Regions from separate parts of the Rhizobium sp. BK379 genome, predicted to be linked through region 1. Evidence: riboswitches for the same ligand, from Rfam matches in the RefSeq annotation. Region 1 holds a riboswitch; the other holds the start of a gene.
What was found. Region 1 has a riboswitch for thiamine pyrophosphate ahead of FHT93_RS22280 (YkoF family thiamine/hydroxymethylpyrimidine-binding protein). Riboswitches for the same ligand answer to the same signal wherever they lie in the genome.

Region 1 (15,787 bases):
CTCAGTCGCGCAAGCTGCTGAGACACCATAGCCTGCTGTATACCAAGGATATCCTCGATCTCGCCAACCGTTTTTTCCCCTTCCGAAAGGATACAGAGGATGAGCAACCGGGTCTGATGGGCTAGCGCCTTCAGGAGATCACTTGCCTCGTGGGCTTTATCAGCAAGCTTCTGCAAGTCCTGGCTGGTCATGCCCAGCTTCGGTTTAGGCAATGGCATCTGCTTCTCGGAAGGAGGTAATAGGGTAGATCAGTACAATATCATATTCGCAGAAGCGAATTGGTCAAAAGTCGTCAAATACCAAAAAAAGTCCAACCAAATCAGCAGATAAGCTGGCCGCCATTGATCTCCAGAACCTGACCGGTGATGTAGCCGGACAACGATGGCGCGGCCAGGAAGAGATAGGCCGGGGCGCAATCTTCCGACGTTCCGAGCCGCTGCAGCGGGATCGACTTGCGTGTCTGTTCCAGTTTTTCGCGGGATGAATAGCGTGCATGGAAATCGGTATCGATCGTACCGGGCGAGACGCAGTTGACCCTTATATCGTCAGGCGCCAGCTCACGGGCAAGCGCCTTCGAATAGGTCGCGACGAAGGCCTTTGATGCGGAATAGATCGCCGAACCGGGACTACCGCCCGTTATCGCGGAAATCGAGACCGTGTTGACGATGGCGGCACCCTGCGCGGCCCGGAGCGCGGGAAGCAGGGCCCGGGTGAGCTCCACCACCGACGTCTGGTTGAGGCGCACGACGGTCTCGTAATCGGCATCGGTCAGTTCACCGGCGGGAAAACGCCCATGCATCGTGCCGGCATTGTTGACCAGCACATGCACCTTGTCGAAGAAATCGAGCGCCTCTTGCGCAAACTTCGCAGCCCCACCCTGCTGCAGGAAATCCGCCGGCAAAAGCAGGGCCCGGCGTTCCGATTCGGCAGTCAGCAGAAAATCCGGCAGTTCGCGCTCCCCGTCGCGCCCGGTATGGACAAGCACGCGCGCACCGCAATCCAGAAACTGTCGGGCAACTTCGAGGCCGATTCCGCGGCCGGCACCCGTCACGACGACATTGCGGTTTTCGAATAATTTGGGATGAAACACGAAGTTCTCCTCATTTGCGGGCCGGTCCGCCGCTTGCGCTATCACGCCTAACATATGCGGGCATGAGCCAAAAGAAAGCCCGAAGGTCTAGGCACCCGGGTCGAGCAGCCGCGCACCGGCGCCCTGTCTGCCAAGTACATCGAAGGGATTGCGCAGCGGGCAGGCGTCGATAGAGAGGCAACCGCAGCCAATGCAGCTCGTCAGATGATCGCGCAACAGGCTGAGCTGCCTGATGCGGATATCGAGATTGTCCTTCCAGAGCGTCGATAACCTCTGCCAGTCCTCGACTGTCGGCGTACGGCTCTGCGGCAGGGTTTCGAACGCAGTCTGAATTTCGGAGAGCGGAATGCCAACGCGTTGCGCCACCTTGATGATGCCGAGACGCCGCAGCACATCGCGGCCGTAGCGCCGCTGGTTGCCGCGCGTGCGAATGCTGAAGATCAGCCCTTTCGCTTCGTAGAAGTGCAGGGCGGAAACCGCAAGTCCGCTGCGCTCTGCCACCTCGCCCACCGTCAGAAGTTTGCTCAAGGAGAATCCCGGATTCTGCTGCATGACCCATTGACCTCAATATTAGTTGAGGTTTTATAGACTGCGCTCCCGAGGCCGTAAAGCCGAGATAAGAAGGAGCAATGCATGCACAAACCCATGAGGCTTGCCGTCATCTACGGCAGCACGCGCGAGGGACGTATCTGCGACAGGGTGGTGAAGTGGCTCGAAAGAGAGCTGGCCCGCTTTCCGCAATTCGAGATCGACATCATCGACCCGCTGGCATTTTCACTGCCGCGAGAGCATTTACCGCATCATCCGGAGGCAAGACGGCTTGCGGACAGGCTTCATCAGGCCGATGGTTTCATCCTCGTCACGCCGGAGTACAACCACAGCTTTACCGCTTCTCTGAAATTCCTCATCGATCTCTTCGCCGAACCCTGGCACGGAAAGCCGATCGCCTTCGTCTGTTATGGCGGCATATCCGGCGGATTGCGCGCAGTCGAACAACTTCGCCTCGTTTTTGCGGAGCTTCACGCCGTCACGATCTGCGATGCCGTGAGTTTCAATTCCCCCTGGCGCCGTTTCGACAATGAGGGCCGGCTGCAGGATCCGCAGGAAGCTCTGCGCAGGCTTTCCCGAATGATGTCCCAGCTGCAGTGGTGGACTGAGGCGCTGGTCGCCGCCCGCAGCGACACGCCCTATGCCGGCGTCGCCGCCTGAGACGAAGACATCCGGCTCCGTCTCTGGCAGGTACGGACCGGCTGGACACCCGGACAGGACCTCCGTCCGGGTGTTTCCCCTCGGGTACCTTACAAAGTGCGCCTGAACTGCACGCGCTTCTTGGCGACCGCATAGCCGGGTAGGAATTTTACGGTTGCGGTACCGCAGGCCGGGTGATAGCTTCCGCCACAATTTCACGGGGGAGCTCCGAATTGCCGGGGCTGAGATGTGAGGCGCATGCCTCCGGACCCTTTAAAGCTGATCTGGGTAATGCCAGCGGAGCGAGGTCCAAATGTTTTCCGGCGCACAAGTGTCTCTATATCCGATGTCCGGCAATTTCGTCGGCATCATCCTTGACGCGATCAAGGCTCTCGAGCCCTATCGCGATCATCTTCGCATCGAAACCGATGATATTTCCACGCTCATGGTCGGCCCGCCGGACGTGCTGTTTGCCGCCATGCGCGACCTCTTCGTTTCGGCTGCCGCAAGTGGCGAGCATTGCGTATTGTCCGCCGCGATCTCGCGCGGCTGCCCCGGCGAACCGGATGATGCGATCTGCGGCGCCGGCCTGTCCTCAAGCCGCTCCGAGCCGCTCGCCGAGCGCGTGGAGGCCGCGATCGCAGCAGTCAGGGATACGACCGAGACTGGTCAACCAACGGCGGCCCAATTTTCTCTCTATGTCATGGGAACTGGCACCCATATGGACGAGATCTACGGCTGCATCGACTTCCTGAAGCGCTCGGGCACATTCGACCGCTCGAAGAATTTCTGCACCAAGCTGCGCGGTGACGCCGGCGCGATCTTCGCGACCATCCAAGAAGCTTTCTATCGCTTTGGCGATCCCGAAGGTCACGTGACACTGGATATCACGGTCTCCGCGAACAGCCCGAGCAAAGCCTGAGACGCCTGACGGCATGACCCTATCGAAACCGGATTCGACATTTGCGCCACTGAGGCGGGCCTTGCCCGCCATTCTCGCCATGCTTGCCTTCCTGGCTATCTGGGAGTTCTATGTCGATCTCTCCGGCATCAAGCCCTCGATCCTGCCCTCACCTTCACGCATCCTTACACAGGGCTGGCTGAACAGGCAGGCGCTGCTCGACAATACCTGGCCGACGCTCGGCGCGACGCTCGGCGGTTTTGCTTTGTCGCTCGTCTTCGCCTTCGCCTCGTCGGTCCTGATGGATTTCGTGCCATTCATGCGCCGTGCGCTGCTGCCGCTCTTCATCGTCAGCCAGACATTGCCGCTGGTCGCGATCGCCCCCCTCGTCGTACTCTGGTTCGGTTTCGGGCTGCTGCCGAAGCTTCTGCTCGTCGCTCTCGTTACCTTCTTTCCGCTGCTGGTCGCCCTGCTGCAGGGCTATGAAGCGACGGACAGGGATATCGCCGAGCTTCTGAGTTCCATGAAGGCAAGTCGCTGGCGCATCTTCTGCCTGGCAAGGCTCCCTTCCGCCATGCCTTTCTTCTTTGCCGGCCTGCGTATTTCGATCACCTATGCCGTGGTCGGCGCCATCTTCGCCGAATATGCGGGCGCCGCGCGCGGCCTCGGGATCTATATCCTCAACGCCAAGAACAATTTTCGACCCGACCTCGTCCTCGCCGCCGTCGTCGTCAGCGCCCTTCTGACCCTTTGCCTCTTCGGCCTCACCCTGGCGGTGCAGCGTTTCGTCATGCCCTGGCAATCCCCTGCGGAGAAACGCCGATGAACGGGATGCTCGAGCTGAAGAATGTGTCGAAGTCCTTCGACGGCATGGAAGTGCTGAAGGACATTTCTCTTCATATCGCCAGAGGTGAATTCGTCTCGATCGTCGGCCCATCCGGCTCCGGCAAGTCGACGATCCTGCGGCTACTGACACAGGCGCTGCAGGCCGATAAGGGAGAGATTGTCTTCGACGGCATGCAGCTCTCGCAGGCCGCGCATGCATTCGCCTTCATGCCTCAGCGCGATGCGCTGATGCCGTGGCGAAGCGTCATCGACAACGCGATCCTCGGCCTCGAAGTGCACGGCATGCGCCGCAGCCAAGCGCGCGCCGTGGCGGCCCCCCTCTTTGAACGCTTCGGCCTTTCTGGCTTCGAAAATCACTATCCCGCGGCCCTTTCGGGCGGCATGCGCCAGCGCGCGGCCTTGCTGCGCACCGTGATACAGCGGCAGGACATGCTGCTGCTCGACGAGCCTTTCGGGGCACTCGATGCGCTCACCCGCACCCAGATGCAGGAATGGCTGCAGGGAATGTGGACCGGTCATCGATGGACGGCCCTGCTGATTACCCATGACGTACGGGAAGCCGTCTTCCTGTCCGATCGTATCTATGTGTTGTCCGCCCGTCCGGCTGCCGTGATCAGGGAGTTCGAAGTGCCGCTCGCAAGACCGCGGACGCTTGCAGATCTCGGCTCCCCTGCTGCTCAGGCAATCGAAACTGAAATTCTTCAAACATTGCTCCATCCGTAAAGAACCTGAGGAGGTCCTGATGCTTCTCACCCGCCGACAGACCCTTTTTGCCGCCATGGCCGCAAGCCTTGCCGGCCGCACCGCCTTCGCGCAATCCTCCGACAAGGTGCGTATCGCGCTCGACTGGACGCCGAACACCAACCATATCGGCATCTATGTCGCCAAGGCGAAGGGCTTCTATGAGGCAGCCGGCATCGATGTCGAGATCCTGCCCTATGCCGATACGAGTGCCGGCACGTTGGTCGCAAATGGTGTTGCCGATTTCGGGATTTGCGGAGAGATCGAGACCTTTACCCAGCGCGCCGCCGGCGCCGATGTGAAGCTCGTCTATGCCGTCGTGCAGACGGAAACCGGCAGGTTGATCTTCAAGGGCGGCCGCAACGATATCAAGAGTCCGAAAGATCTTGACGGCAAGACCTATGGCGGCTTCGGCGGCGCATGGGAGGAGGCACTCGTCTCTGCGATGATCCGCAACGACGGCGGCAAGGGCACCTTCCAGAATGTCACGCTCGGCACCTCGGCCTATGAGGCGCTCGACAACGGCGCGGTGGACTTTACACTGGAAATCTACACCTGGGAGGGTATTGCCGCCCAGCTGGAGAACCGGCAGGTCGGACGCTGGCGCTATAGCGACCATGGAATTCCCGACGAACAGACGACCGCAATCGCGTCCAGCGATGCCTATCTTTCGGCCAATCCGAAAAATGCCCGCGCCTTTGTCCAGGCAACACTCAAAGGTTATGCCTATTCGATCGACAATCAGGACGAGGCCTGCGATCTCCTGATTGCCGGCAGCAACGGCGCGCTGCTGAATACCGAACTGGTCAAGGCATCGCAAAAGGCCCTGGTCGAAGGTCGTTTCCTCAAGGGTGACAACGGCGCGATCGGCATCATCGATCCGGCCAAGGCCGACGCGATCGGCACGTTCCTGTTCGACCATGGCATCCTGCTCGATGCCAATGGTGCGGCGCTGAAGGAAAAGCCCGACTTTTCCGCCTATTACACGAACGATCTGCTTGGCTGAGATGACCCCGCCCTTGCCGGCAGCAGCTTTCCGCTGCAAAGTCCGGCAAGGAGCGAGGGAGTGACATGCAGCAGCAGGACCGGGTAGCCGGAGCAGATTTCTTGCGTGCAACCGCTTGCCTGCTTGTCCTCATCCACCACCTTGTTCTGCGCATCGACCTTAACAAGACCGAAGGGTTTCAGCCGGCGCTAACCGCCCTGCGCTTCGGCAATTTCGGCGTCGCGATCTTCTTTATCCTCAGCGGCTTTCTGCTGGCCTTGCCGTTCTGGCATTCCCTTGATGCCGGTTATGCAATGCCTGACCTGCGCACCTATGTGCTGCGTCGAGCGGCCCGCATCGTGCCCGGCTATTGGGTAGCTTTGACCGCAGGTTTTATCCTCAGCATCACGTTGCTCGGGCATGCGCTGACGCCGGAACTCGTCATGCGTTATGTGAGCGGTCTCCTGTTCATGAGCCAGTGGCACTGGCGCACCTTCTTTCCTGTCGAAGGCAACGGCCCGCTCTGGTCCATATCCTTCGAAGTAACGAGCTATGTGCTGCTGCCGCTTGGTTTCCTTTGGCTTTTCGCTATCCCGGAAAAACGCCGCACTCCGCTGATCACGCGCCTTGCCTGGCTCGCCATCATTGCTGTGGCGCTGCTTGCCCACGAGACTTTCCGCACGCTTGTTCCTCCCAATGAGATTGATCGTGGCTGGCAATATGGCATGCAGGGCGGCGCAAAGGAGTGGATGCCGAACTACAATCCCTTCGGTTTCTTCGCGATTTTTGCGCTCGGTGCACTCGCGGCGGGCCTTCACACGATACTGCCGCCAAAGCGTCAGATCCTGTTCGACATCATTGCCTTCGCCTGCCTGGTCATCGCCGGCCTCCAGCTGCCGCTTTCGGCGGGAGGGCCGTGGGAAGCCTATGGATGGCTCGGCATCCCTTACGTCTTTCCGCTGTTTCCACTCATGACCGCGATTGCGCTGGTTGCCCTCTCGCGCTCCACCCTGCTTGCGGCGTTGCTCGACAACGCCTTCGTGCGCTTCACGGCAACCGTCTCTTTCGGCATCTACATCTGGCAGGACATCGTACTGACCACGATGCAGACGATCTCGCCGGCCATATTCGGGATCGGTAAGGACAACCCCCTGCGCGATTGGCTTATTGGCTCTGCCCTTGCGACGACGATTGTCTTTCTTCTCGCAAGCCTCAGTTATTTCGCTCTCGAGCGGCAGGCAATACGACGCGCCGCACGCATAACGCGCAAGAATTAAGCCTTTACGCAATATAGTTAATTCCTAACCAGCCAAAAATATCAGGGACATATTTCGAAATACTCCCAAATTTGGCTCAATTAGGGTAAGGAAAACATTAAAGAAGCGGGTGACAAACCGACCCGGTCCATGTATTTGTGCCAGCGCGACGCACTATTCCAGTATTTCCACGGACGTTGCTTAATGAACGTGTTTACTTCAAATAAGCTTCAAGACACGGCTTTCTCAGTAAAGACAGTGAAGATGAAGGCTCCCGACGCAGCGAATTCCAATATTCGCCAGCCGGAAAGCTTTGCCTCATTGGATGGCGGAGGCTGGCTTCAGCTTGGCTTGAAGAGAGCTTTCGACATTTTTGGAGCGGCGAGCGCACTGATCATCCTGTTCCCCGTCCTTCTGACTATCGCCCTCCTCATCGTGATCGACGATGGCGGCCCGGTGTTTTTCCGACAGATTCGCTGGGGGCGTAAGGGTAGCAAGATCACTGTCTACAAGTTCCGCTCCATGCGGGCGGATCTCTGCGATCCCACCGGCGTCGAACAAACCGTCAAGGGTGATCGGCGCGTGACGCGGATCGGCGCCTTCTTGCGCAAAACCAATATCGATGAACTGCCCCAGCTTCTCAACGTCATTAAGGGCGATATGTCGCTCGTCGGTCCCCGTTGCCACGCCATCAACATGCGCGCGGCCGGCATGCTCTACGAGGAACTGGTGCCTGAATATCATTACCGCCATCTGATGCGGCCAGGTATTACCGGCCTTGCCCAGACGCGCGGCTGGCGCGGTCCGACGGAACGCCCGACGGAGGCACGCGCCCGCATCGCCAGCGATATCTATTATATCAGGAATTTCAGCCTCTGGCTGGATATGAAGATCCTGCTTGGCACGCTGCTCTCCGAGCTGCGCGGCGGCACCGGTTTCTGAGATACCGAGTTTCCACAGACCAGATCGATCAGGCGGGCGGCGAAACACCGCCTTTTTGCTTTTGCAGCACGCCTCAGCATAAATGCATCGTGTTTCCGGATAAAAAAAGCGGCCTTCAAGGCCGCTTTCTTGTTCAATCCAGAATGTCTACCTGAACCGATCAGTCCTGACCGACCATGCCCTGCAGACGGGTCATTTCCATGATGAAATGCTCAAGCTTGGACTTGTGCTCATGATGCACGACATCCTCAAGTTCCTGCTTCGCAGCTTCGATGCGGCGGGTCAGTTCGTCCTTGTTGAGTTCCTCCACCGGAAGGGCAGATTCAGCAAGAAGCGTGCATCCCGTCGGCAGGATGTCGGCAAAACCGCCGAACACAACGTAATCCTGCTTCGAGCCTGAAGAAGAACGAACACTCACGATGCCCGGCTTGATGGTCGTCATCGTCGGGGCATGGTGGGCCATGACCGTCATCTCGCCTTCAGTGGCGGGAATGACGACCTCGGTCACCATCTCCGACAGCAGCAGGCGCTCCGGCGAAACGAGCTCAAAGTTGAAATTGTCAGCCATCAGTGACTTACCTTCTCGGCTATGGCCTTTGCATCTTGCAATTTGGTCCCGCAGAACGGGCAGTGCATCATCGCATGATCGAGATAACCGAGACCTTCCTCGGTCTGAGCCAGTCCGACAACCATCATCATCACGCCATTATCGGCCCGGTAGATGGTCGGCGCGGCCGGTTCAGGAAGCTCTGCCACGACACTTTTGAGCGTGTCGCAGCAGAATATCTCGTCCTGAGCGTCGCTCATCAAGCGGCAGCGAGCTTCTTGGCCTTCTCGATGGCTTCTTCGATCGAGCCAACCATGTAGAAAGCAGCTTCGGGCAGATGGTCGTAATCGCCGTTGACGAGGCCCCTGAAGCCCTTGATCGTGTCTTCGAGAGCAACCAGCTTACCCGGCGAACCGGTGAAGACTTCGGCAACGAAGAACGGCTGCGACAGGAAGCGTTCGATCTTGCGGGCGCGGGCAACAGCGATCTTGTCCTCTTCGGACAGTTCGTCCATGCCCAGGATGGCGATGATGTCCTGCAGGGCCTTGTAGCGCTGCAGGGTCGACTGAACCTTACGGGCAATTTCATAATGTTCGTCGCCGACGACCAGCGGATCGAGCATGCGCGAGGTGGAGTCGAGCGGATCGACGGCCGGATAGATACCCTTTTCAGCGATCGAGCGCGACAGAACTGTGGTTGCGTCCAAGTGGGCGAACGAGGTTGCCGGCGCCGGGTCGGTCAAGTCGTCGGCCGGAACGTAAATGGCCTGAACCGAGGTGATCGAGCCCGTCGTCGTCGTGGTGATGCGTTCCTGCATCTGCCCCATGTCGGTTGCGAGCGTCGGCTGATAGCCCACAGCAGAAGGGATACGGCCGAGCAGAGCCGACACTTCCGAGCCAGCCTGCGTGAAGCGGAAGATGTTGTCGACGAAGAACAGAACGTCCTGACCCTGGTCGCGGAAGTGTTCAGCAACCGTCAGACCGGTCAGAGCGACGCGAGCGCGGGCGCCCGGCGGTTCGTTCATCTGGCCGTAAACGAGCGCAGCCTTCGACCCTTCGCCGCCGCCATGCTTGTTGACGCCCGATTCGATCATTTCGTGGTAGAGGTCGTTGCCTTCGCGGGTACGTTCACCCACGCCAGCGAAGACCGAGTAACCACCGTGCGCCTTGGCGACGTTGTTGATCAGTTCCATGATGAGAACGGTCTTGCCGACGCCTGCGCCGCCGAACAGGCCGATCTTGCCGCCTTTTGCATAGGGAGCAAGAAGATCGACCACCTTGATGCCGGTGACGAGGATCTGCGCTTCCGTGGACTGCTCGACATAAGCCGGGGCGTCCTGGTGGATGGCGCGCTTGTGAGCGGTGTTCAGCGGACCAGCTTCGTCGACCGGCTCGCCGATGACGTTCATGATACGGCCGAGCGTTTCGTTGCCAACCGGAACCGAGATCGGAGCGCCGGTATCGGTAACCTGCTGGCCGCGAACGAGACCTTCGGACGAGTCCATCGCAATGGTACGAACTTCGTTTTCGCCGAGGTGCTGAGCAACTTCGAGAACCAGACGGTTACCGTTATTGTCGGTTTCCAACGCGTTCAGGATCTTCGGCAGTTCGCCTTCGAAAGCAACGTCGACGACGGCGCCGATAACCTGTGTGACTCTGCCGACAGAGCCGGTCTTGGGGGTAGCTGCCTCAGCCATTTTCTGACCCTCTTTTCCTAACCTCAGAGCGCTTCCGCGCCCGAAATGATTTCAATCAGTTCCTTGGTGATCTGAGCCTGACGCTGACGGTTGTAGCTCAACGTCAGCTTGTTGATCATCTCACCAGCATTGCGCGTCGCATTGTCCATCGCGCTCATCTTGGCGCCCATTTCACCCGCGACGTTCTCGAGGAGAGCGCGGAAGATTTGGACCGAGATGTTGCGCGGGATCAGCTCGTCGAGGATCGACGCCGGATCCGGCTCGTATTCATAAACGGCACCAGCATGCTCTTCATCTACGGCAACGGCTTCCGGAGCCTTGGCCGGGATGAGCTGCTGTGCGGTCGGAACCTGGCTGATGACCGACTTGAACTCGGAGTAGAACAGCGTGCAGACGTCAAACTCGCCGGCTTCGAACATCTCGATGATGCGCTTGCCGATCTGGTCGGCATTCTCGAAACCGATCTTCTTGACTTCGCGCAGTTCCTTGCGCTCGACGATCAACGACGCGAATTCGCGACGCAGGATGTCATAGCCCTTCTTGCCGACGGTGAGAATCTTCACCGTCTTGCCTTCGGCGACCAGCTTGCGAACGTGATCGCGAGCAAAGCGCGCAATCTGCGAATTGAAGCCGCCGCACAGGCCGCGTTCGGCCGTGCAGACGACGAGCAGATGCACCTGGTCCTTGCCGGTGCCGGTCATCAGAACCGGGGCACCGTCCGCATCGGTAACGGCCTTGGCAATATTCGCCAGGACCGCATTCATACGCTGCGAGTAAGGCCGGGCGGCCTCGGCCGCCTCCTGCGCACGCCGAAGCTTCGCCGCGGCGACCATTTTCATCGCCTTGGTGATCTTCTGCGTCGCCTTGACGGAGGCGATCCGGTTTTTCAGATCCTTAAGTGAAGGCATCCGTTATCCGTCCTAACCTAGGGCCCGTTACTGGAAAGACTTGGCGAAACTGTCGAGAGCAGCAGTGAGCTTGCCCTTCGTCGCGTCGCTGATAGCCTTTTCCGTGCGGATCGCATCGAGGATGGCAGAGCCTTCCGAACGCAGATAGGACAACAGGCCCTGCTCGAACTTGCCGACCTGAGCGACCGGCAGCTTGTCGAGGTAACCGTTGACGCCCGCGAAGATCACGGCGACCTGCTCTTCCGTCTTCAGCGGCGAGAACTGCGGCTGCTTCAGGAGTTCGGTCAGGCGTGCGCCGCGGTTCAGCAGACGCTGCGTAGCAGCGTCAAGGTCCGAACCGAACTGGGCGAAGGCAGCCATTTCACGGTACTGCGCGAGTTCACCCTTGATCGAGCCGGCAACCTGCTTCATGGCCTTGATCTGAGCCGAGGAACCGACGCGGGAAACCGACAGACCGACGTTAACGGCCGGGCGGATACCCTGATAGAACAGGTCGGTTTCAAGGAAGATCTGGCCGTCGGTGATCGAGATCACATTGGTCGGAATGAAGGCCGAAACGTCGTTACCCTGCGTTTCGATGACAGGAAGAGCGGTCAGCGAGCCGGCGCCCTGATCGTCGTTCATCTTCGCAGCGCGCTCGAGCAGACGCGAGTGCAGGTAGAAAACGTCGCCTGGATAGGCTTCGCGGCCCGGCGGGCGGCGCAGCAGCAGCGACATCTGGCGGTAGGAAACAGCCTGCTTGGACAGGTCGTCGTAACCGATCAGCGCGTGCATGCCGTTGTCGCGGAAATATTCGCCCATGGCGCAGCCGGCAAACGGTGCCAGATACTGCATCGGAGCCGGATCGGAAGCCGTGGCGGCAACGATGATCGAATACTTCAGCGCGCCGCGCTCTTCGAGCACCTTGACGAACTGCGCGACGGTCGAACGCTTCTGACCGATGGCGACGTAAACGCAGTAAAGCTTCTCACCTTCCGGACCGCTCTCGTGAATGGCCTTCTGGTTGAGGAAGGCATCGAGCAGGATCGCGGTCTTGCCGGTCTGGCGGTCGCCGATGACGAGTTCGCGCTGGCCGCGGCCAACCGGGATGAGAGCGTCGATGGCCTTGAGGCCGGTCGACATCGGCTCATGAACCGACTTGCGCGGAATGATGCCCGGAGCCTTGATGTCGACGCGCGAACGGCGGGTCGCATTGATCGGGCCCTTGCCGTCGATCGGGTTGCCGAGAGCGTCGACGACACGGCCGAGCAGTTCCGGACCGACCGGAACGTCAACGATCGCGCCAGTGCGCTTGACGGTGTCGCCTTCCTTGATGTCGCGGTCGGCGCCGAAAATAACGACACCGACATTGTCGGATTCAAGGTTGAGCGCCATGCCGCGGATGCCGCCGGGGAACTCGACCATTTCACCAGCCTGAACATTGTCCAGGCCGTAAACGCGAGCGATGCCGTCACCAACGGAGAGAACCTGACCGACTTCCGAGACTTCTGCCTCTTTGCCGAAGTTCTTGATCTGGTCTTTAAGAATTGCGGAAATTTCCGCAGCGCGGATATCCATCAGCCGACCTCTTTCAATGCAAGCTTAAGGGTAGAGAGTTTGGTACGAAGAGACGTGTCAATCTGACGGGACCCGACCTTGACGATCAGACCACCAAGAATTGACGGATCAACCGTGACAGCAATCGCCACGTCTTTGCCGGTGACGCCCTTGAGCGCCGCCTTCAATTCATTTTCCTGCTCTGCCGAGAGAGCATGGGCCGAAGTGACTTCGGCAGAAATTTCGCCACGCTGGTTGGCAGCAATGATGCGGAAGGCCTTGATCATGCCCGGCAGGGCAAACAGGCGGCGGTTACGCGCCACGACCTTCAGGAAATTGGCAAAGAAACCCGAGATGCCAGCTTTTTCGCTAAGAGCGACGATCGCCTTGAGCTGATCTTCTGCGGAAAAGACCGGGCTCAGGACAAAGCGCTTCAGGTCTTCGCTTTCGTCCAGCATGGCCTGGAAACGGTCAAGATCGGCGGTAACGCTGTCGACTGCGCGTTCTTCGAGCGCCAGCTCGAAAAGCGACGAGGCATAGCGCTCGGCAACACCAGAAGTAAGCTGGGACGTGTCTGCCACGGGCACAAATTTCCCTGATTTCAATTCAAAATCCGACTTCCGACGGGCGCCGAGTCTATGATCTTGAATTCGTTTTGATTTCCCCCAGAAATCGCAAGAGAAGCCTCTTGCTTCTTCCGAAATTCGGGGTCCGTCTAACATAGGATATCGGGACTCGCAACACGCGTAACGCCCGAATACGTGTTTCGCATGATTTTCTGTCAGCAAAATTACTGAAACGTCCTGAAGTGGCCCGCGAAACGCTATAATTTCGGCTTCGGATCAGCCCTGCAGGAAGCCGAATACGTGTAGCAGCGGCAATGCGGCCATGGCCGCCTGCGCAACCAGAAGTAAATAGTTGAGGAGCGTGCTCCCCTTATCTGACAGGATGGAAATGATGCGCGCGAAAGCCGCCATCGCGAAGGCTGCTCCGAGCGCCAGATAGGTCCAGTCCTGCGCCAGCATGATCGCGGCAACGCCGAGGCCGAGATAGAGGCCGCCCATCGATCGCATTTCGCCGAAGCCCTCGCGCCGTTCGCCGCGCGGTGCGAGCCCGAAAGCCCGCATGGCAAGACCGGGCGCGAACATGATGACGAAGCCGGCAAGGGCGGTGAAGGCCGCTGCACCAAAGGCAAGCTGTTCGCTAAATTCCGTCGGGAAGTAGAATTCCATGCCGCGCCCCAAATCGCCAGTTGATTCGGCGTTTATGCCATGATCGGCGGCATCCGGAAACGCTGAGACTGCAACGATCTACAGGAAGCTCTGCGGATCGATGTCAAGCTGCACCTGAATCGAACCTCTCTCCTTCGGTGATTGCGACAGCATTGCCCGTAGATAGGCCTGCATGTCCGAGTTCCGGCGCCCATGGACCAGCAGCCGGAAACGATGGCGTCCGCGCACCAGCGCCAACGGCGCCTCTGCTGGGCCGAGAACGGAAATGCCCGCAACCTGCGGTGCGGCATTGCGCATGCCGCGCGCATGGTTTTCCGCATCGTGCCGCGTATCGGCTGAAACGATGATGGAGGCGAGCCTGCCGAAGGGCGGAAGGATTGCGCGCTCGCGCTCGCTGATCTCGCGTTCGTAAAAGGCTCGCGCGTCGCCGGAGACGATTGCCTGCATGACCGGATGTTGCGGCTGATAGGTCTGAAGCAGCCCATGGCTCTTGAGGCCGGTTCGCCCGGCGCGTCCGGTGACCTGCGAAAGAAGCTGGAAAGTCCGCTCCGCAGCACGCGGATCGCCGTTGGCAAGGCCAAGATCCGAATCGACGATGCCAACCAGTGTCATCAGCGGAAAGTTATGGCCCTTTGCAACAAGCTGCGTGCCGATGACGATATCCGCCTCGCCCTTGGCGATGGCGTCGAGTTCCAGCCTCAGCCGTTTCACCCCGCCCATGATGTCGGACGAGAGCACGATGGTGCGCGCATCCGGAAAATGTCGTTCTACTTCTTCGGCGATACGCTCCACGCCCGGACCGCAGGCGACGAGATGGTCGAGCGTTCCGCATTCCGGGCAGGCTTCGGGTGTCGGTTCGGAATAACCGCACTGATGGCATTGAAGCTGCCGACGGAATCGGTGCTCCACCAGCCAGCTCGAACATTGCGGGCACTGGAAACGATGGCCGCAGACACGGCAGAGCGTCAGCGGCGCATAACCGCGGCGATTGAGAAAGAGCAGCGCCTGCTCGCCCTTCTCCACCGTCTTGCCGATCGCCCGGATCAGAACCGGCGACAGGAATCCGCCGCGCTCCGGCGCATGGCGTCTCATGTCGACAAGATGCAGGTCGGGCAGTGCGGCATCGCCGAAACGCGTCGGCAGATGGATCGTGCTGTAGCGTCCGCTCTGGCCGTTGACCTGGCTTTCAACCGAGGGCGTCGCCGAAACGAGTACCAGTGGAAAATCGCCGATCCGCGCCCGCACGACCGCCATGTCTCGCGCATTGTAATAGACGCGGTCTTCCTGCTTGTAGGCAGGATCGTGCTCTTCATCGACGATGATGAGGCCGAGATCCTCGAAAGGCAGAAACAGCGCCGAGCGCGCACCGGCCACGACCCGCACCTCGCCTGTCACCGCCTGCCGCCAGACCTTTTCACGCATACGCGGTGCAAGATCGGAATGCCACTCGGCCGGTTTCGCACCGAACCGATCCTGGAAACGTTCGAGAAAGCTGGCAGTAAGCGCGATTTCCGGCAGCAGGATCAGCACCTGTTTGCCCCGCCTCAGCGTCTCCGCAATCGCTTCGAAATAGACTTCCGTCTTTCCGGAACCCGTTACGCCATCGATCAGCGATACCGCAAATTCCCCCTTGCGCACTTCGTCCAGGATTTCGTTGGCCGCCTCCTTCTGCGGCCCCTCGAGGCGGGAGCCGATAAAATCCGGATCGGGTGTGGCAACGACAGGTGGCGGCGGCAGGAAGATGGTCTCGAAAATGCCCTGCGCAATCAGTCCATCGACGACGCTGGTGGATACACCGGCAGCATGCGCAAGGCCGATGCGTGTCCAGGATAGCCCGTCCGCAGCGGTATCGAGCACGCGGGCGCGCGCTGGCGTCATCCGCTCCGGCTCGCCGCCGACGAAGCGCAATCCTTCCACCA
Region 2 (15,787 bases), on a different contig from region 1:
CATGATCGGCGAGATGGAAGCCGGCAGCTCGGCATCGTAAGCGGAGTAGACGACATGGGCGACCATTGCCCAAGGCGTATCTTTCAGCGCCACGAAGGGCTTGAAGTCGGTGGCAACAAGCGTCTCGCGCGAGGCGTCGACAACAGGGCGTTCCTTGTGGGAATCGAGCGTGGCGCGGCCGTGGCCCGGAATATGCTTCATGACCGGCATGTTGCCGGTTTCGAGCAGGCCATCGACCACTTCGCGGCCCAGTGCAGCGATGAAATCCGGATCGGGGCCGAAGGAGCGGGCGCCGATCACCGCGCTCGTTGTTTCGAAAACGAGATCGAGAACCGGCGAGCAGCCGCTCGACAGGCCGAGTTCGGTCATCATCACACCCATGGCCTGGGTGGACAGACGCAGCGCCTTCTTACCGAGTGCGAAGTCATGGCGCGCAAGCTCGGCGAACTGGCCGAAGCTGCGGAAAAGCGGCCAGGGGCCGGCATCCATGTGCTGCACACGGCCGCCTTCCTGATCGGTGAAGACGGGCGCATCGTCGCGGCCGACGGCCTCGCGGAAACGGTCGATCAGGATCTTTGCCTGCTCCGGATTGCGCAGGTTGCGGCGGCCGACGAAGAGGCCGAGCGGATTGGTCTCGCGGAAGAGGGCGAATTCGTCGTCCGAAAGCGTCGGATTGGGAAGGCCGACGAAGAGAGCGAGCGGGGTCGAGGACACTATTTCAATACTCCGGTATCAGATGGTCATTTCGGCTGGCTTCGCAGCATGCCTTCGTAAATGCCCTTGTCGGGGGCGGGAATTTCGACCGCGCCGGCGGTCTTGACGTAGAAATCGACGGGGCCGGCATCGCCGATGAAGGCATAGGCGTGGCCCAGCGTCTTCATGGTCTGCAGGCAGGCGGAAAAGAGGGCGAGGCCAATGCCCTTGCCGCGTGCGGCCGGATCGACGCCAGTCGGGCCGAAGAAGCCGCGGGCGGTCGTGTCATAGCAGGCAAAGCCGAGCAGCTTGCCATCCTCGACGGCGATCAGGCAGGCGACAGGCTGGCGGGAAAAGGCGACGCTCACTTCGCTTGCCCAGTTCTCGCTGAAATGTTCGCGCACCCAGGTAACGACGACATGAAGTTCCGGCGGCAGGGCTGGACGGATCACGATGCCGATGGAGCCGGCCTTCTCTTTCAGTTCGGCGAGCTTCGTGGAATATAAGCTCACAAGCAGGTCCGACACCCGAATTCCTCCAATTATTCCGTTATTACGGAATGTATACCTTTTTAATGACATAACTTTCGATATCCGAGCGGCCATGTCAACAGGCTTTTTGGCAGGCAATCCTGGTTCAACTGGGGGTAGGCAAAACAAAACGGCCCGGTTTAACCGGGCCGCTGGGCATTATCGGGTCTGTGATCCGGCTTAGAGCCCGGCGTCTTTCCACAGGGCATGGAAATGATGAACCGGTCCATGGCCAGAGCCGACTGCCAGCTCGCCCGCGGCAGCGACTGCTTGCGCAAGATAGGTTTTCGCAGTCGAAACAGCTGCTTGCGGCGAAGCACCCTTTGCGAGCTCGGCGGCGAGTGCGCTGGAAAGTGTGCAGCCGGTCCCGTGTGTATTCTTCGTGGGGACGCGTTTCGCCTCGAACCAATGCCGGCCGGAGTCGGTTGCCAATATGTCGGGACTTTCATTGCTCTCGAGATGACCGCCCTTGACCAACACAGCGGCAGGGCCAAGCGCTCGCAGGCGCTCGGCTTGCGAGGCCATCTGCTCGCGGCTTTCGGCAACCTCTTCGTGCAGCAGCGCTGCGGCTTCCGGCAGGTTGGGGGTGAGCAGCGTCGCAAGCGGCAGCAGGTGTTTCGTCAGCGCATCGACAGCCTGCGGGTCGAGGAGTGCCGCTCCGCCCTTGGCGATCATGACAGGATCGACGACGATGGGGATGCCGCGATGAGGCGCCAGCGTTTCGGCAACGGCTTCGGCAATGCCGGCATTGGCAATCATGCCGATCTTGACGGCGTCGACACGCACATCGGCAAAGACGGCCTTGATCTGCTGGGCGACGAAGTGAGGCGGCACCAGATGCACGCCCGTCACCCCTTGCGTATTCTGCGCCGTCAGGGCCGTCAGCGCCGCCATGCCATAGACGCCGCGTGCTGAGAAAGCCTTGAGATCGGCCTGGATGCCGGCGCCGCCGGATGGATCGGAGCCGGCGATAGACAGGACGTTGTGGATCATCGGCGGACCTTTCGGATTTCCTCGGCGATGCGGATCGTCGCTGCCCGAGGATCCGGGGTGCCGCAGATCGCCGAGACGACAGCAAGCCCATCGGCTCCGGCCGCGAAGACGGAAGCGACATGCTCGCTCTTCAAGCCGCCGATTGCAACCGTCGGAACGGGGGCGGTTTTCACCAGTCTCGCCAACCCGTCAAAGCCGATGGGCTGCTTGTGGTCTGCCTTGGTGGGTGTCGCAAAGACCGGTCCGATTCCGGCATAGTCGACGATAGCGGGATCGATGGCCGCTGCCAGCGCTTCGCTCTCGGCTGACAGACCAAGGATCATGTCCGGGCCGATCATCGCCCGGGCGGTACCTGGCCCCATGTCATCCTGGCCGATATGCAGCCCGTCGGCGCCGATCGCGATGGCTGCCTCGACGTCGTCGTTGATGACGAGCAAAGCGTCGGTACCCTTCAGGATCTCCTTCAGCGCCAGGCCGGTCTCGATCATCCTTGCCGTCCCGCCATGCTTGTCACGAAGCTGCACCATCGTGGCGCCGCCGGCAACGGCAAGCCGCGCCGTCTCGACCATGCCGATACCGGCGCAGAGATCGGGATCGAGGACCAGATAGAGCGAAAGATCGAAGCGTTTCATGCGGCGTTGATCCTGACTTTTGCATCGAGTTTTGCTCCATCGAGCGCGGCAAGCTGATCGAGGAAGCGCCAGGAGAAGGAGCCGGGGCCGGCGGCATCCTTGGCCGCCTCTTCGCCGGCAACCGCGAAGGCAGAAAGTGCTGCGACAGCGGCTGCGAAAGGATCGGCGGGAATGGTGGCGGCAAAGGCGCCGGTCAGGCAGGTGAGCGAACAGCCGAGCGCAGTCACCTGCGGCATGAGCGGCGAGCCACCTTCAATGCGCAGCGCCTGCGCACCGTCGGTCACGAAATCCACCACGCCGGTGACCGCGACGACCGCGCCATGCCGTTCGGCAAGCAGCCGCGCGGAAGCTTCTGCCTGCTCAACCGGGTCGCGGCTGTCGACACCTTGGCCGCGGCTCTCGCCACCGGCAAGCGCGATGATTTCAGAAGCATTGCCGCGGATGATCGTCGGGCGAAGCGCCAGCAGATCGGCAACCGCCTTGCGGCGGAAGGATGTCGCATAATGGGCAACCGGATCAAGGACCCAAGGTTTGCCGCTCGCGTTTGCAGCCTTTGCCGCCGCATGCATGCCGTCGATCCACTGGGTGGAGAGCGTGCCGATATTAACGGTCAAAGCGCCGGCGATCGCGGCAAACTCGCCAGCTTCTTCGGCGGCGTGGACCATGGCAGGCGATGCACCCGCTGCAAGGACCACATTGGCGGCGATGTTCATGGCCACGTAATTGGTGATGCACTGAACGAGCGGTGGCTTCGCCCGCATCGCCGTTAACAGTGCTCCGGGTGTCTTGTTCTCCATAGTACCCCTTTCAGGCGGGGCAGGCGCGGGAACGATCATGCGATGAAGCAGATGGCGACCCGAGCGACTCCCTCCGCCGGCATTATCCGGTTCAGGTTCGAAGGGTGCTTCTCAGCCCGCTTTCGCAAATGGGCGCCCCTGTCTCTCAACAGCACTCTTTCTTGCAGAGAATGGCGTCGCTGTCATCGGCAAAATGACGATTTTGAGACTGAGGTTTTGCCAATGCGTACCACGGGCCGCCTGAGCGCCCGTGGTGCAATTTTCAGATGCCGGTTAAGGTCCGGCTGCTCTACTTGATCAACGCAGCGGCGCTGGAAGCAGGTTCGTCGTAAAGTCCTGATACGAAACCGGACGCAGGAACCTGTAGATGGCGAGCGTCCCGACGGAGGTCGATCTGCCATCGGCCGTTGCCGGGTAGGGGCCGCCGTGCACCATGGCGGGCGATACTTCCACGCCGGTTCCGAAACCGTTCACGAGCAAGCGTCCGGCAAGCATTTCCAGCTTTGGAACGAGGCGCTTGGCGTCCTGTTCGTCTTCGCTCGTAATGTGCAGGGCAACGGTCAGCTGGCCTTCCAGGCCGTCGAGGACACGCTCGAGTTCGGCGAGATCACGGCAGCGCACGATAAGGCCGGCTGCACCGAAGACCTCGTCCTGCAGCTCGTGATGTGCAAGGAATGCCGCAGCCGTCGTCTCGAAGAGGGCGGCCGTGCCTTCGAATTCGCTGCCGGGCTTGCCATTGGCAACGAGCCGGACTTCAGGATGTTTTTCCAGCCGGGCAACGCCATCGCAGAATGCCTTGGCGATGGAACCTGTCAGCATCGTCTGGGCGCCGACATCGGGCAGAAGCTCCCGCGCCTTGGCAATGAACGTGTCCAGGCCTTCGCTGTCGACGGCGAGAATGAGGCCGGGATTGGTGCAGAACTGCCCGGCACCGAGGACAAGCGAGCCTACGAAAGCCGTTGCGATTTCCGCCGCGCGGGTTTTCAGCGCGTTGGGGAAGAAGATGACCGGGTTGATGCTGCTCATTTCGGCATAGACCGGGATCGGCTGCTTGCGCTCGGAAGAGATCTTCATCAGCGCAGTGCCGCCGCGGCGCGAGCCCGTGAAGCCGACGGCGCGGATTCTGGCATCGGCCACCAGTTTCTGACCGACTTCGAAGCCGGTATCGAAGAGGAGCGCAAACGTGCCGGCATGCAGACCAGCCTTGGCAACGGCGCGCTGAACGGCGCGGCCGACCAGTTCCGATGTGCCCGGGTGAGCGGAATGCGCCTTGACGACGACCGGGCATCCCGCTGCGAGTGCAGATGCCGTGTCACCGCCGGCGACGGAGAAGGCGAGCGGAAAGTTCGATGCGCCGAAAACCGCGACAGGCCCCAGGGGAACGTTACGCAGGCGCAGGTCAGGCTTCGGAAGCGGCTTGCGGGAGGGATCCGCGCCGTCGAAGCGAAGCTCCTGGAAGCGGCCTTCGCGCACCTCTTTCGCAAATAGCCGTAGCTGTCCCATCGTGCGAGCGCGCTCGCCCTCGAGACGTCCGCGCGGAAGTCCGGTTTCCGCCATTGCCCGCACGATCAGCTCGTCGCCGATGGCCTCGATCTCGCTGGCGATGGTTTCAAGAAAGGCAGCCCGTGTTTCGAGATCAGTTTCCCGGTAGGACGCGAAGGCCTCCCATGCAAGCCTGGTCGCCTCTTCGACGTCTTCGGCGGAGGCGCCACCGAAAGAGACGGGCAGCGCCGTCCCCGTGGCTGCTTCGACACCGTAGAGCTCGCCGCGCGTGCCGCGCTTCTCCGATCCCGCGACGAGCAGGCTTCCATTGATAGTCATGACGGATTTCCTTTCAAACAGATTCGAGCGACGTATATAGGCGTTCGTCTTCTCAATTTCACGACATCTTTCCCGATATCGCATCGAAGATGGAGATCTCCGGCAGAGACTTGGTCGCGTCTCGACAAGGGCTGGGCGCGAGCTTGCGGAAAAGCAATCGTATGCCGAAATGCCGCCCCTTTTTTACGCTCATTCTCGCTCGGGATTAATCGAGGGGGCTCCATGAAACACGCATCCGTTGTCTGTGCGGCACTTACCGCAGTACTGCTCTCCACACCGCATTTGCCCAAACCGGGACGATCAAGTCGATCCGGCTGTCGTCAGGCGGAGTTGCCGAATATGTGCGCAGTCTCAATGTCGGAGAGGACGGCAATGCTGTCATCGACGTGCCGACACATCAGATGGATGACTTTCTCAAGACCCTCGTCGTATCGGGGCCCGCGCCCGTAAAGGGCCTTTCGACCACCGGCCCAGACATGGTGGACGAAACATTCAAGGTGCTTCCGATCAAGCCGCAGGATCTGGATTCGGCGGCGGGTGTGTTACGGTCTCTCAGAGGAGCGCCTGTCTCTGCGAACGGAGTGAAGGGCCGCATCGTCGGAGTAGAGCCTGCGAGCGAGAAGCAACGCGCACGGCTGATCGTGATGCTGGACAGCGGCGCCTTCGACGTTGCCGAGATCGGTGGCGCCATGGCCTACAAGCTCGACGATCCCAAAGACGCCGAGATGATTTCCCGAGCCGCAGAACTGTTGTCGAGTGACGGCGTGCAGGGAAGCCGGGCCGTCACCATCGCGCTCGAAGGCAAGGCGTCGGCGGCCGTAGATATCTCCTATGTCGTGGCCGCCCCGCTCTGGAAGCCGTCCTACAGGATCATTGTTGACGCCAACGGCAAAGCCCGGTTGCAAGCCTGGGCAGTCCTTGAGAATGCCTCCGGCGAGGATTGGCACGGGGTTTCCATTTCTCTGACGTCCGGCAAGCCCGTGACGCTTCGCCAGAGACTGTATGCCAGAGCATGGCCATCACGCCCGGAAGTGGATTTCGCCTATCTGGACCTTGGAGGCGCCAAACGTAGCAAGTTTGGAGGCGCGCTGGCGAACAAGCCGCTGGCCGAGGCTCCTGCTCCAGTTGAGGCTGCTCCAGCCGCTACCATCGGTGCGACTGCCGACGAGGGCGACGTGGTCGCAAACTTCGATCTTCCCGGCGTATACGACCTGAAGAATGGTGAGACGATTTCCGTGCCGATCTTGGATCGCGAGATCAAGGCAGAGTTCGTCGCTCTCTATCGCGATGGTGCGCAACATCCGGATGCAGCCCTCGTGCTCACCAACGACACGGGGACTTCGCTACCGCCGGCGGTGGCGGCAGTCTATGACGACAAAGGGCGTTATGTCGGCGACGCACGCATAGGGAATGTGAAGCCGGGCGGCGTGGAAAAGGCGACGTTTGCCGCCGATCAGAAGATCGAGCAGGAAGTGGCAAGCGCCATATCCAGTTCCTTTCGAACTGTCATCGTAAAGGACGGTTATCTCGAGGCCACACTGGAGCGACGGCTGCGAAAGACCTTCTCCGTCTGGGGCGCTGATGCCGACAGGACGTTTGTCGCGGAAGACCCGGGCATGGCAGGATGGGAACTGGTTAAGTCCGAAGGCGTGGAAGAGACACCGCAAGGTGCGCGGGCAACTGTGATCGTCCCTGCGGGCAGGAAGGTTTCGACGACCATCGAATGGCGCATGGCCGAGAGCGAGACGCAGGCGATTGCCGATATCGATGACACTGTGATCCTGCAATGGCTCGATGAAGGGCCGTCTCCGGAAATCGCCTTAAAACTTCAGGGCCTTGTGACGGCAAGGAAGGCACAAAAGGAAGCGGAGAGGGACCTGGCTACGGTCATGCAGGCAATTGAAGACGCAACGTCGGAATCCTCACGGATTTCAGGCTTGCTTTCCTCTGTCGGCGACACACCGCTCAAGCAGCAGTTCCTTCAGGACCTGACGGAACAGGAGAAGTCGATCAAGGCGTTGCGGGCGCAAAGGGACGAGGCGCGAGATCGGCTTGAAAAGCTTCGCAAGGAGCTCGGGGAAGCAGTAGCTCGTCTGTAGATAGGCTGGGCACAAGTTGGGCGCCAATTCCTGCTGCCGCCGATGGCACTATCAGCGTCGGTGAGGCATCGCTTGCGGATCTCAGACCTCGACTTTGCCGTTTTCTTCACCGTCCCAATATTGGATCGAACGCGCCGCAACCCTGATCAAGGCAAGCCCAGGCGTCTGGGTGCCCTCGGGAAACCATCGTTCCAGTCCCTTGACCCAGTGTTGCTCGAATTCCGAGACGTCCTCGATGAGCGAAGCGTTACCATCGATCGCGATGAATATGCCCGGTTTGCCGAGCAGATGCGGTGGCGCAGTGAAGGTCAGCTGCACCGCGTTGTCTTTCCGAATGTCGGATATCTTGCGGGTATCCGCATAGGAAAAGAACCAGGAATCTCCGTCATATTCGACGTCACCATTGTTGCTCATCGGCCGCGTGCTGATCCGGTTCGAGGCTCCACGTGTCGAAAACATGCAGAAATCCAGCTTCTTCAGATGCTTCGACAGCTCTTCTTTTGTCATTGATGCCATGGTGGTTCTCCAATCCAGGTGAAAACAACCGGCGATGATCGAAGTTCCATGGAATATGCGGCCCGCTTGAACGCCCGATGCCATGGGTCTGTACGGCGCTTCTGGCGCCGATACACCGAGTGAAACAGCCGATTCTCGGGATCCGGGAAAACTAAGCTTGCTCACGGAGGCGAGGCCTTGGAGCCAGCATCGCGAAATACTCGCCTTACTTAATCGGGCTGCACAGGCCTGATCGTATCAACCGAGATTTCGCCTTCAATCACACCTCGTACGACATCCGTGCGATTTCGATCGATCTCGACGACCGTGTAAAGCTTGTCGTCGCGAAATGCGCTCGCATGCGTCGTGGTGACATCGTCAGCAGGTGCCGCATCGACTTCCATGAAGTCGAGCTCGCGCCCGGCCGCCACGATCCGGGCATCACCCGCCGTTCTCGCTGCGACCACCACGACGCCGTGGCCCGGCGAATTTTCCCATCTCGGATCATCTGCCGCCGCGATCGGTTCAAGTCGATAGATACCAAGAGGCTCGCCTGCCGGGAGGGTTGAACTTTCCGCCGCCGCGTCCGCGATCTGCGCCTTGCTTTCGACCGAACGCCCAAACGTGTTCGGATTTGTGGCGTTGTTGATCTCGTCGTTTCCTGTTCGTGACACGTTAGACATGTTGTCCTCCATCCGTTGCGAACATAACGATGGCGCGATCCGACTGTTCCGCGATTGACGAAAGGAACTTGTGCCGTCACGAGTTTCTCATTTCATGATCGACCGACAGGCGGACCAATTTGCAAAAACTGCCGGCTGCAGGTTTCACCAGGAGAGTGATTTTTTTCGGGGGCTCATCGGGCCTGCGTGGGCTCCGATGCGATGAGCTGTTCAGCCGGGCGAGTATGGGATGGCTGCGGATCCGCAATGCACAGCCATCCCATTTGAGCAAGCGCTCCCTCGTCGAACGCTTGCAGCCGGCCCCCGCCAGTCACCGAAATGTTAGCAACGCCTAAAGCGTCCCCGCTAGTGCGTGAATGCAACACTTCATGAAAGGTTTCCGGCGAAGTGACGGCGGACCACCGTCACCATTGATCGGCTAGTGGACTCTTTCGCCTCCGGCGGCTCAGAGCCCGGAAAAATGCGCCTTGATCAGTTCGTGATCGGAGATTGCTGCTCCGTCTGCGTCGACGGCAGCAACAGTCACGGCGTCGCTTGCCGAAAGGCCGCGGGTAAACAGCCAGTCGAGGCGAGCAAAAGGCGGCTGTGGCGTTCCGTCGGGGCGCGTGCGCTGCGTGACCGTGAAGTCGTTGGTAGTCTCCCAATTGTAGCCCGCCTCTGCGAGGAGACCGAAAAGCGGTTCGTGCGCTTCGGGTTCACGCGACCCCGCGGGAAGGATATTGGTGTTGAAATCGCCACCCAAAACCACGGGTAAGCCATCGGCGAGCTTTTCAACGGCGGCGATCAGCCTCTTTGTCTGCATTGCCCGATCCGCAATGTCGGTCTTGCTTTCCAGATGCACGCTGACTGCAAGGATCGGCCCGAATGCGGTTTCGATTTTGGCCGCGATTGCCATGCGGCCGCCGATCCGACCCTGCCCGTCCTTTGCATCCGTCCACCATGTGCCGCAGTCATCGAGATGGATCAATACCGCATCAAGCAACGGCAAACGGGAGAGCAGCGCATTGCCGTGGAAGCCGACGGCATTCGTCTCGTCCTTATGCCATTCGCGCTCACGGGAATCTCCGAGACCAAGTTCCACGAACTCCACGCCAAAAGCGTAGGACATGCCGAGATCGCGGGCGAGGTCGGCGATAGTGTGCCGGTTGCCGGCGCGCGCCGTGCCGAGATCAGCCTCCGTGAGCAACAGGATATCGGCGCCGCTCTGGCGGATGAGTTCCACCGAAGGAGCATGATATTTCAGCCGTTCGGCGTTCCAAACGGCGACAACGAGACCATTGCCGATGCTGGCTTCGCTGGCAGTCCGTACGACTTCGATCGTCGAAAGCGCCGGCAGGGTCGCTGCAAGCCGGTCATGCTCGGCCTGTGTCAGTTCGGCAGAACGCGCCTCATCGAAGAACGTGGCTGGGGGTACGGCAAGCGCCTCTACGGCGGCCGCAACTAGGTTGCGGTCGCTGCTGGCGAGATCAAGAAAGCTCTTCATCTGCATCAGCTCAGGCGTTAACGGTCACGGCGTTGCTTCTTGCCGGAGCGACGAGCACTTTGCCGGTCTCAGCCGAGTAGAGATGGATCGAATCCTGATCGATCGCAATGCCGATCCGATCGCCGGTCTTCAGCGAGACCGAACCGGTCATGGCGACGGCAAAGGGCAGGCCATCGAAATCGGCATGGACGACACGGCTGGCACCCAGTTCTTCGATGAAGTCGGCGGTCGCAACGAGCGCACCCGGCGCATCCGGGGAGACGAGGCGAGCGGCTTCTGCACGCACGCCGAGAACGACGCGCTGGCCGGCAAGCTGCTTGCCGCGCTCAGCGGGAAGCGTCACGGTGCGGCCTTCGTCATAGATGAACACGCCGGTTTCGTTGACGCGGCCTTCCAGCAGGTTCATTGCCGGCGTGCCGACGAAGCCGGCAACGAAGCGGCTTGCCGGATAGTGATAGACCTCTTCCGGCGTGCCGACCTGTTCGACATTGCCGGCATTCATGACAATGATGCGGTCGGCAAGTGTCATGGCCTCGTTCTGGTCGTGTGTCACGAAGATCGAGGTTGCGCCGAGGCGGCGATGCAGGCGGCGGATTTCCGCACGCATGGCGATACGCAGCTTGGCATCGAGGTTCGACAGCGGCTCGTCGAAAAGAAAGACCTTCGGCTCGCGGATCATGGCGCGGCCCATGGCGACGCGCTGGCGCTGACCGCCCGAGAGAGCGGCCGGGCGGCGCTCGAGGAAGGGCTCGAGGCTGAGTGCCTTGGCAACGTCGGCGATCCGGCGGTCACGCTCGGCCTTCGGCACACCGGCGACCTTGAGTGCATAACCGATGTTTTCGGCGACGCTCATGTGCGGATAAAGCGCATAATTCTGGAAGACCATCGCGCAGCCGCGTTCACGTGGCTCGAGTTGGTTGACCACGCGTCCGTCGATGGCGATTTCGCCACCGGTAATTTCTTCCAGGCCGGCGACCATGCGCAGCAGCGTGGACTTGCCGCAGCCGGATGGACCGAGGATGACGATGAATTCGCCCGACTGGATTTCGAGATCGACGCCATGAACGACGGCGTGCTTGCCATAGTTCTTTTTCACGCCACGGATGGAGATCGGTGCCAAGGTTCTGTTCCTTTCACTTCTCGGTGGAGATAAGGCCGCGCACGAACCAACGCTGCATCAGGATGACGAGGATCAGCGGCGGCGACATGATGATCAATGTTCCGGCCATCGCGACGTTCCAGTCGGGCAGGCCGAATTCGGAGGGAATGAGCGTCTTGAGCTGGGTCACGGCGATGCCGAACTTCGGGTCGGTCGTGATCAGCAGCGGCCAGAGATACTGGTTCCAGGCCCAGACGAACATGATGGTGAAAAGCGCGATCATGTTCGGGCGCGACAGCGGTAGCAACACGTCCCAGAAGAAGCGGACCGGACCGGAACCGTCCATCTTCGATGCCTCGGCAAGCTCGTCCGGCACCGTCAGGTAGAACTGGCGATAGAGGAAAGTGCCGGTTGCGGTGGCGACCATCGGCAGCACGAGGCCCGGATAGGAGTTCAGCAGACCCCATTCGAGCTTGATCTGGATGCCGGTGATCTGGGCGACCAGCCAGCTGATGCCGGTTACGTCGAGGATCGTCTGGAACGGCTGGAGCGCGTTGGCGGCGATCGAATAGGTCGGCACGATACGCACTTCGAGCGGCAGCATCAGCGTGATGAAGATGATCCAGAAGATCAGATGGCGGCCGGGGAAGCGGAAATAGACGATCGAGAAAGCTGCCATCGCGGAAAGGATGACCTTGCCGGCGCCGACGGTGGCAGCAAAGATGACGCTATGAAAAAGCTTGTTGCCGAGATCGGCGCGAACCCAAGCGGTCTGCACGTTCTCCCAGAAGTGGCTGCTCGGAACCAGCGGCAGCGGCACCCGGTTGACGGTTTCCAGATCAAGCGTCGATGCGACGATGACGATCAGGAAGGGCAGGAGGGCGATCACCATGCCCAATGCCAGCAGCGTGTAGCAGATAAAATTGAAGATTGGCGTGCGTTCGATCATGTTCGCGACCTCACTTGTAGTGCACGCGCCGCTCGATGAAGCGGAACTGGACGATGGTAAGGAGCATGACGAGACCCATCAGGATCATGGACTGAGCTGCGGCACCTGAATAATCGAGGCCCTTGAAGCCGTCGAAAAAGATCTTGTAGACCATGAGTTCGGTGGCACGCGCCGGACCACCCTGGGTCATCACGTCGACGATACCAAAGGAATCCTGGAAGCTTTCGGTGATGTTGATGACCAGAAGGAAGAACAGCGTCGGGGTGAGGAGCGGCAGCTGGATATCCCAGATCCGGCGCATCGGTCCGGAACCGTCCATGGCGGCAGCTTCGATCAGCGAGCGTGGAATGCCCTGAAGCGCCGATAGGAAGAAGATGAAGTTGTAGCCGATATATTTCCAAGAAAAGGCGACGATGACGGCGATCATCGCATCCTTGCCGTCGAAGGCAGGGTTCCAGAGGCCGGGCCAGACGTGGTTGATGACCGACAGAAGGCCGGCTTCCGGTGCCAGGATGAAGCGGAAGGCAAGGCCGAGAGCGGGAGCGGCAATCGCATAGGGCCAGATGAAGACCGAACGATAGATCTTGTGGCCGCGCAGTTCACGATCGGTCAGAAGCGCCAGTATGAGCGCGAGGCCCATGGCGATGGCGGTTGAGGCGAAGCCGAAGATCATGCTGCGGGTGATGGAGTCCCAATAGATCGGGTCCGAAAGCAGCTGCTTGAAATTGTCGAAACCGACCCAGGCATTGCCGCCGCCCCATGGCTGCTCGAGCGTGAACGCCCAATACAGCGCCTGCGCACTCGGCCAGTAGAAGAAGACGAAGATCAGCAACAGCATCGGAAATACGAAGAGAATGCCGGTCGTCGTCGAGGAGAAAGTGACGCGCTTTTCCATGAGTGGTCGTTTTCGCCCTGGTTAGGTTCTGGCGCGGACGGCGATCTTGCTGCCGCAGCCGGTAGAATTTACAAAGACGCACCCGGCGCGCCAGAAGCGGGCCGGGTGCGGCTCATATCAGTCTATTAAGGGAGCTGAACGCCCTTGTAGGTCTGCTGGAAGCGACGCAGCAGCTGGTTGCCGCGGTCGGCAGCAGAGTCGAGCGAAGCCTGTACGTCGGCATTGTTGACGAAGATTGCCTGCAGGCCGTTCGCGATTTCGGTACGGACCTGGAGCAGGCCACCGAGACGGATGCCCTTGGCAGCCGTGTCGCCAGCCGGCGAAGCGGTCAGGCTCTGAATGGCAAGTTCGCGACCGGCATAAGGAGCCTTGTCGTAGAAGCCCTGCTTCTTCAGGTACTCGAAGCCCGAGTTACGAACCGGGATGTAGCCGGTAACGGTCGACCAGGTGAGGGCTTCTTCCGGCTTTGCGATAAAGTTGAAGAAGGAAGCGGCAGCCTTGTATTCGGCGTCCGAATGACCCTTCAGAACCCAGAGCGAAGCGCCGCCAACGTAGGAGCTGTGACGGCTTGCATCGCCATAGGTCGGGAGCATGGAAACGCCCCAGTTCATGCCCTGCTTGGCGGTACGGCCGATGTTGCCATGGTCGCCAACGGAGGTCAGGATGACCTGGCAATCGCCAGCAGCGAAGGCTTCAACGAAGGTCTGGCCAACGGCCTTGTTCTTGATGACAGCTTCCTTGGCGTCGTACCAGCCCTTCAGGTCCTTGACGAAGTTCACAAGCATCGGGTTCTTGTTGAACACCAGTTCGGCGTCGAGGCCTTCGAAGCCGTTCTTCTTCGTAGCAATCGGTTCGCCGTTGACGGCTTCGAACTGCTCGATGAACTGCCAGACTTCGTTGTTGGATATGTCAAAGCCGAGCGGGCAAGCATAGCCTGCGTCCTTCAGAGCCTTGAAGTCTTCGCCAGCTTCCTTCCAGGTGGCCGGAGCATGGTCCTTGCCGATCTTGGCGAAGGCGTCCTTGTTCCAGTAGAGCAGAGCCGTCGAGGAGTTGAAGGGGAACGAGTACATCTCGCCCTTCGACGTTGCATAGTAGCCGGCGATGCCGGAGAAGTAGTCGTTCCAGTCAACATTGTAGCCCATGTCCTTCATGAGCTTGTTGGCCGGGTAGTAGGCGCCCGAAAGCATGATGTCGAGCGTGCCGGCATCCGAAACCTGAGCGATGGTCGGCTGCTTGCCGGCGCGGAAAGCGGCGATCGTGTTCTGCAGCGAGGCGTCGTAAGAGCCCTGGCTGGTGCAGACGACTTCGAAGTCGTTCTGCGACTTGTTGAAACGGTCGCACTGTTCCTGAACGCGCGTAGCGATATCGCCAGAGTTGCCGAACCAGAAGTCGATCTTGGTCTTTTCGGCAGCAGCGGCGGGACCAGCAGCAACGAAAGCTGAAGCGAGTAGGGCGCCTACGGCGCCGAGAAGCTTGGCTTGCATGAGAACCCTCGAAAAATAGGACGCGCCCCCTCTTGAGCGCACGCCCTATTAACTGGTTCAATTTGCGGTAACCAATGAAGTTTCTATGACATGAATAGAGTAGAAAGTTTCTGTCACAAAATATTCATGTCCGAATTTTGTGAACTGCTCATCGAACATCGATGGCTTTCGTTTGCTAATTTCGCCGAAGTGATTGTCTATATTTCATTTATATATGAAATATAGCGCAAGAATCGAAAGCTCGCTTGTCTATTCAATTCTGTTGGCGGTCATTATTATTAGGCCGTTATCAAAAATGGCGAGAAAGCTTGACCGGAAACAACCTGCTATCAGGAGGATTCGACCTCGGAAATAGCTTTGCACAGCTGTGCGTTGAGCTATAAAAATACGACATTTAATATTCGATTTGCGACTTATTGAGCGTTTTGCCTATTTATTGGGCGCTTCCATTGCCGGCCAACCACGTTTCCAAGTCCTGGTGGCTCGGAGTTTCTCGCCGAGCTCGACCGGATTGCGGCCCAGTTATCCGTCATCGGATAGTTTTCCGGCCTCTAGAATGCGTTTTGCGAGTTTCAGATGCGGCAGGTCGAGCATGCGCCCGTCGATCTGGATGACGCCGGTGTCCGGCGAGGAGGCGAAGGCGGCTACGACTTTTTCCGCCCAGCTGATCTCAGCTGCGTCCGGCGTGAAGGCCCGATTGATCGGTTCGACCTGGCTTGGATGGATCGCCATCATTCCCGAGAAACCGTCGCGCCGGGCGCGGGCAGCATAGGTCGCAAGACCGCTGAGATCACGAAAATCGGGATAGACGGTTTCGATGGCGGGAACCGCGGCGGCGTGCGCGCCAAACAGCACCAGAGAGCGGGCGAGCTCATAGGGGGCGGTGTAGCGTCCATCTGCCTCGCGGGCGATAACAGCGCCGATTGCGGCCGGCAGATCTTCCGCGCCCCAGGTCAGCCCGCAGAGATGAGAGGTGACGTCCCGGTAACTGCCGATCTCGAAAATGGCAGCCGGCGTTTCAGTCGCGATCGGCAGGATAGACACCGCGGATGATGACAGGTGGCTTGCGAGCTGGCGCACCGAAGCTGCGCCTTCAGCCTTCGGCAACATGATCGCGAAGGGGCTGATCTCAGC

Region 2: it holds a riboswitch for thiamine pyrophosphate, as region 1 does, so the genes downstream of both, thiM (hydroxyethylthiazole kinase) here and FHT93_RS22280 (YkoF family thiamine/hydroxymethylpyrimidine-binding protein) in region 1, are expected to answer to the same signal.

Annotation. Positions count from the first base shown of each region.
Region 1 covers NZ_JACIAD010000005.1:114,719-130,505, forward strand. Annotated here, with positions in the region: gene FHT93_RS22260 (metalloregulator ArsR/SmtB family transcription factor) at 1-218, opposite strand, end outside; gene FHT93_RS22265 (SDR family oxidoreductase) at 320-1,090, opposite strand; gene soxR (redox-sensitive transcriptional activator SoxR) at 1,178-1,642, opposite strand; gene FHT93_RS22275 (NAD(P)H-dependent oxidoreductase) at 1,724-2,299, shown strand; TPP riboswitch at 2,488-2,601, shown strand; gene FHT93_RS22280 (YkoF family thiamine/hydroxymethylpyrimidine-binding protein) at 2,592-3,200, shown strand; gene FHT93_RS22285 (ABC transporter permease) at 3,214-4,005, shown strand; gene FHT93_RS22290 (ABC transporter ATP-binding protein) at 4,002-4,748, shown strand; gene FHT93_RS22295 (ABC transporter substrate-binding protein) at 4,765-5,772, shown strand; gene FHT93_RS22300 (acyltransferase) at 5,838-7,028, shown strand; gene FHT93_RS22305 (sugar transferase) at 7,272-7,949, shown strand; gene FHT93_RS22310 (F0F1 ATP synthase subunit epsilon) at 8,110-8,517, opposite strand; gene FHT93_RS22315 (hypothetical protein) at 8,517-8,756, opposite strand; gene atpD (F0F1 ATP synthase subunit beta) at 8,756-10,192, opposite strand; gene FHT93_RS22325 (F0F1 ATP synthase subunit gamma) at 10,216-11,100, opposite strand; gene atpA (F0F1 ATP synthase subunit alpha) at 11,128-12,657, opposite strand; gene FHT93_RS22335 (F0F1 ATP synthase subunit delta) at 12,657-13,223, opposite strand; gene FHT93_RS22340 (DUF4345 domain-containing protein) at 13,479-13,868, opposite strand; gene FHT93_RS22345 (primosomal protein N') at 13,947-15,787, opposite strand, start outside.
Region 2 covers NZ_JACIAD010000006.1:194,758-210,544, forward strand. Annotated here, with positions in the region: gene FHT93_RS24885 (glycoside hydrolase family 3 protein) at 1-714, opposite strand, end outside; gene FHT93_RS24890 (GNAT family N-acetyltransferase) at 741-1,220, opposite strand; gene thiD (bifunctional hydroxymethylpyrimidine kinase/phosphomethylpyrimidine kinase) at 1,404-2,216, opposite strand; gene thiE (thiamine phosphate synthase) at 2,213-2,848, opposite strand; gene thiM (hydroxyethylthiazole kinase) at 2,845-3,645, opposite strand; TPP riboswitch at 3,697-3,795, opposite strand; gene FHT93_RS24910 (aldehyde dehydrogenase (NADP(+))) at 3,943-5,466, opposite strand; gene FHT93_RS24915 (DUF4139 domain-containing protein) at 5,808-7,565, shown strand; gene FHT93_RS24920 (pyridoxamine 5'-phosphate oxidase family protein) at 7,647-8,081, opposite strand; gene FHT93_RS24925 (hypothetical protein) at 8,291-8,743, opposite strand; gene FHT93_RS24930 (endonuclease/exonuclease/phosphatase family protein) at 9,189-10,226, opposite strand; gene ugpC (sn-glycerol-3-phosphate ABC transporter ATP-binding protein UgpC) at 10,237-11,346, opposite strand; gene FHT93_RS24940 (ABC transporter permease subunit) at 11,360-12,274, opposite strand; gene FHT93_RS24945 (sugar ABC transporter permease) at 12,285-13,169, opposite strand; gene FHT93_RS24950 (extracellular solute-binding protein) at 13,295-14,653, opposite strand; gene FHT93_RS24955 (CoA ester lyase) at 15,176-15,787, opposite strand, start outside.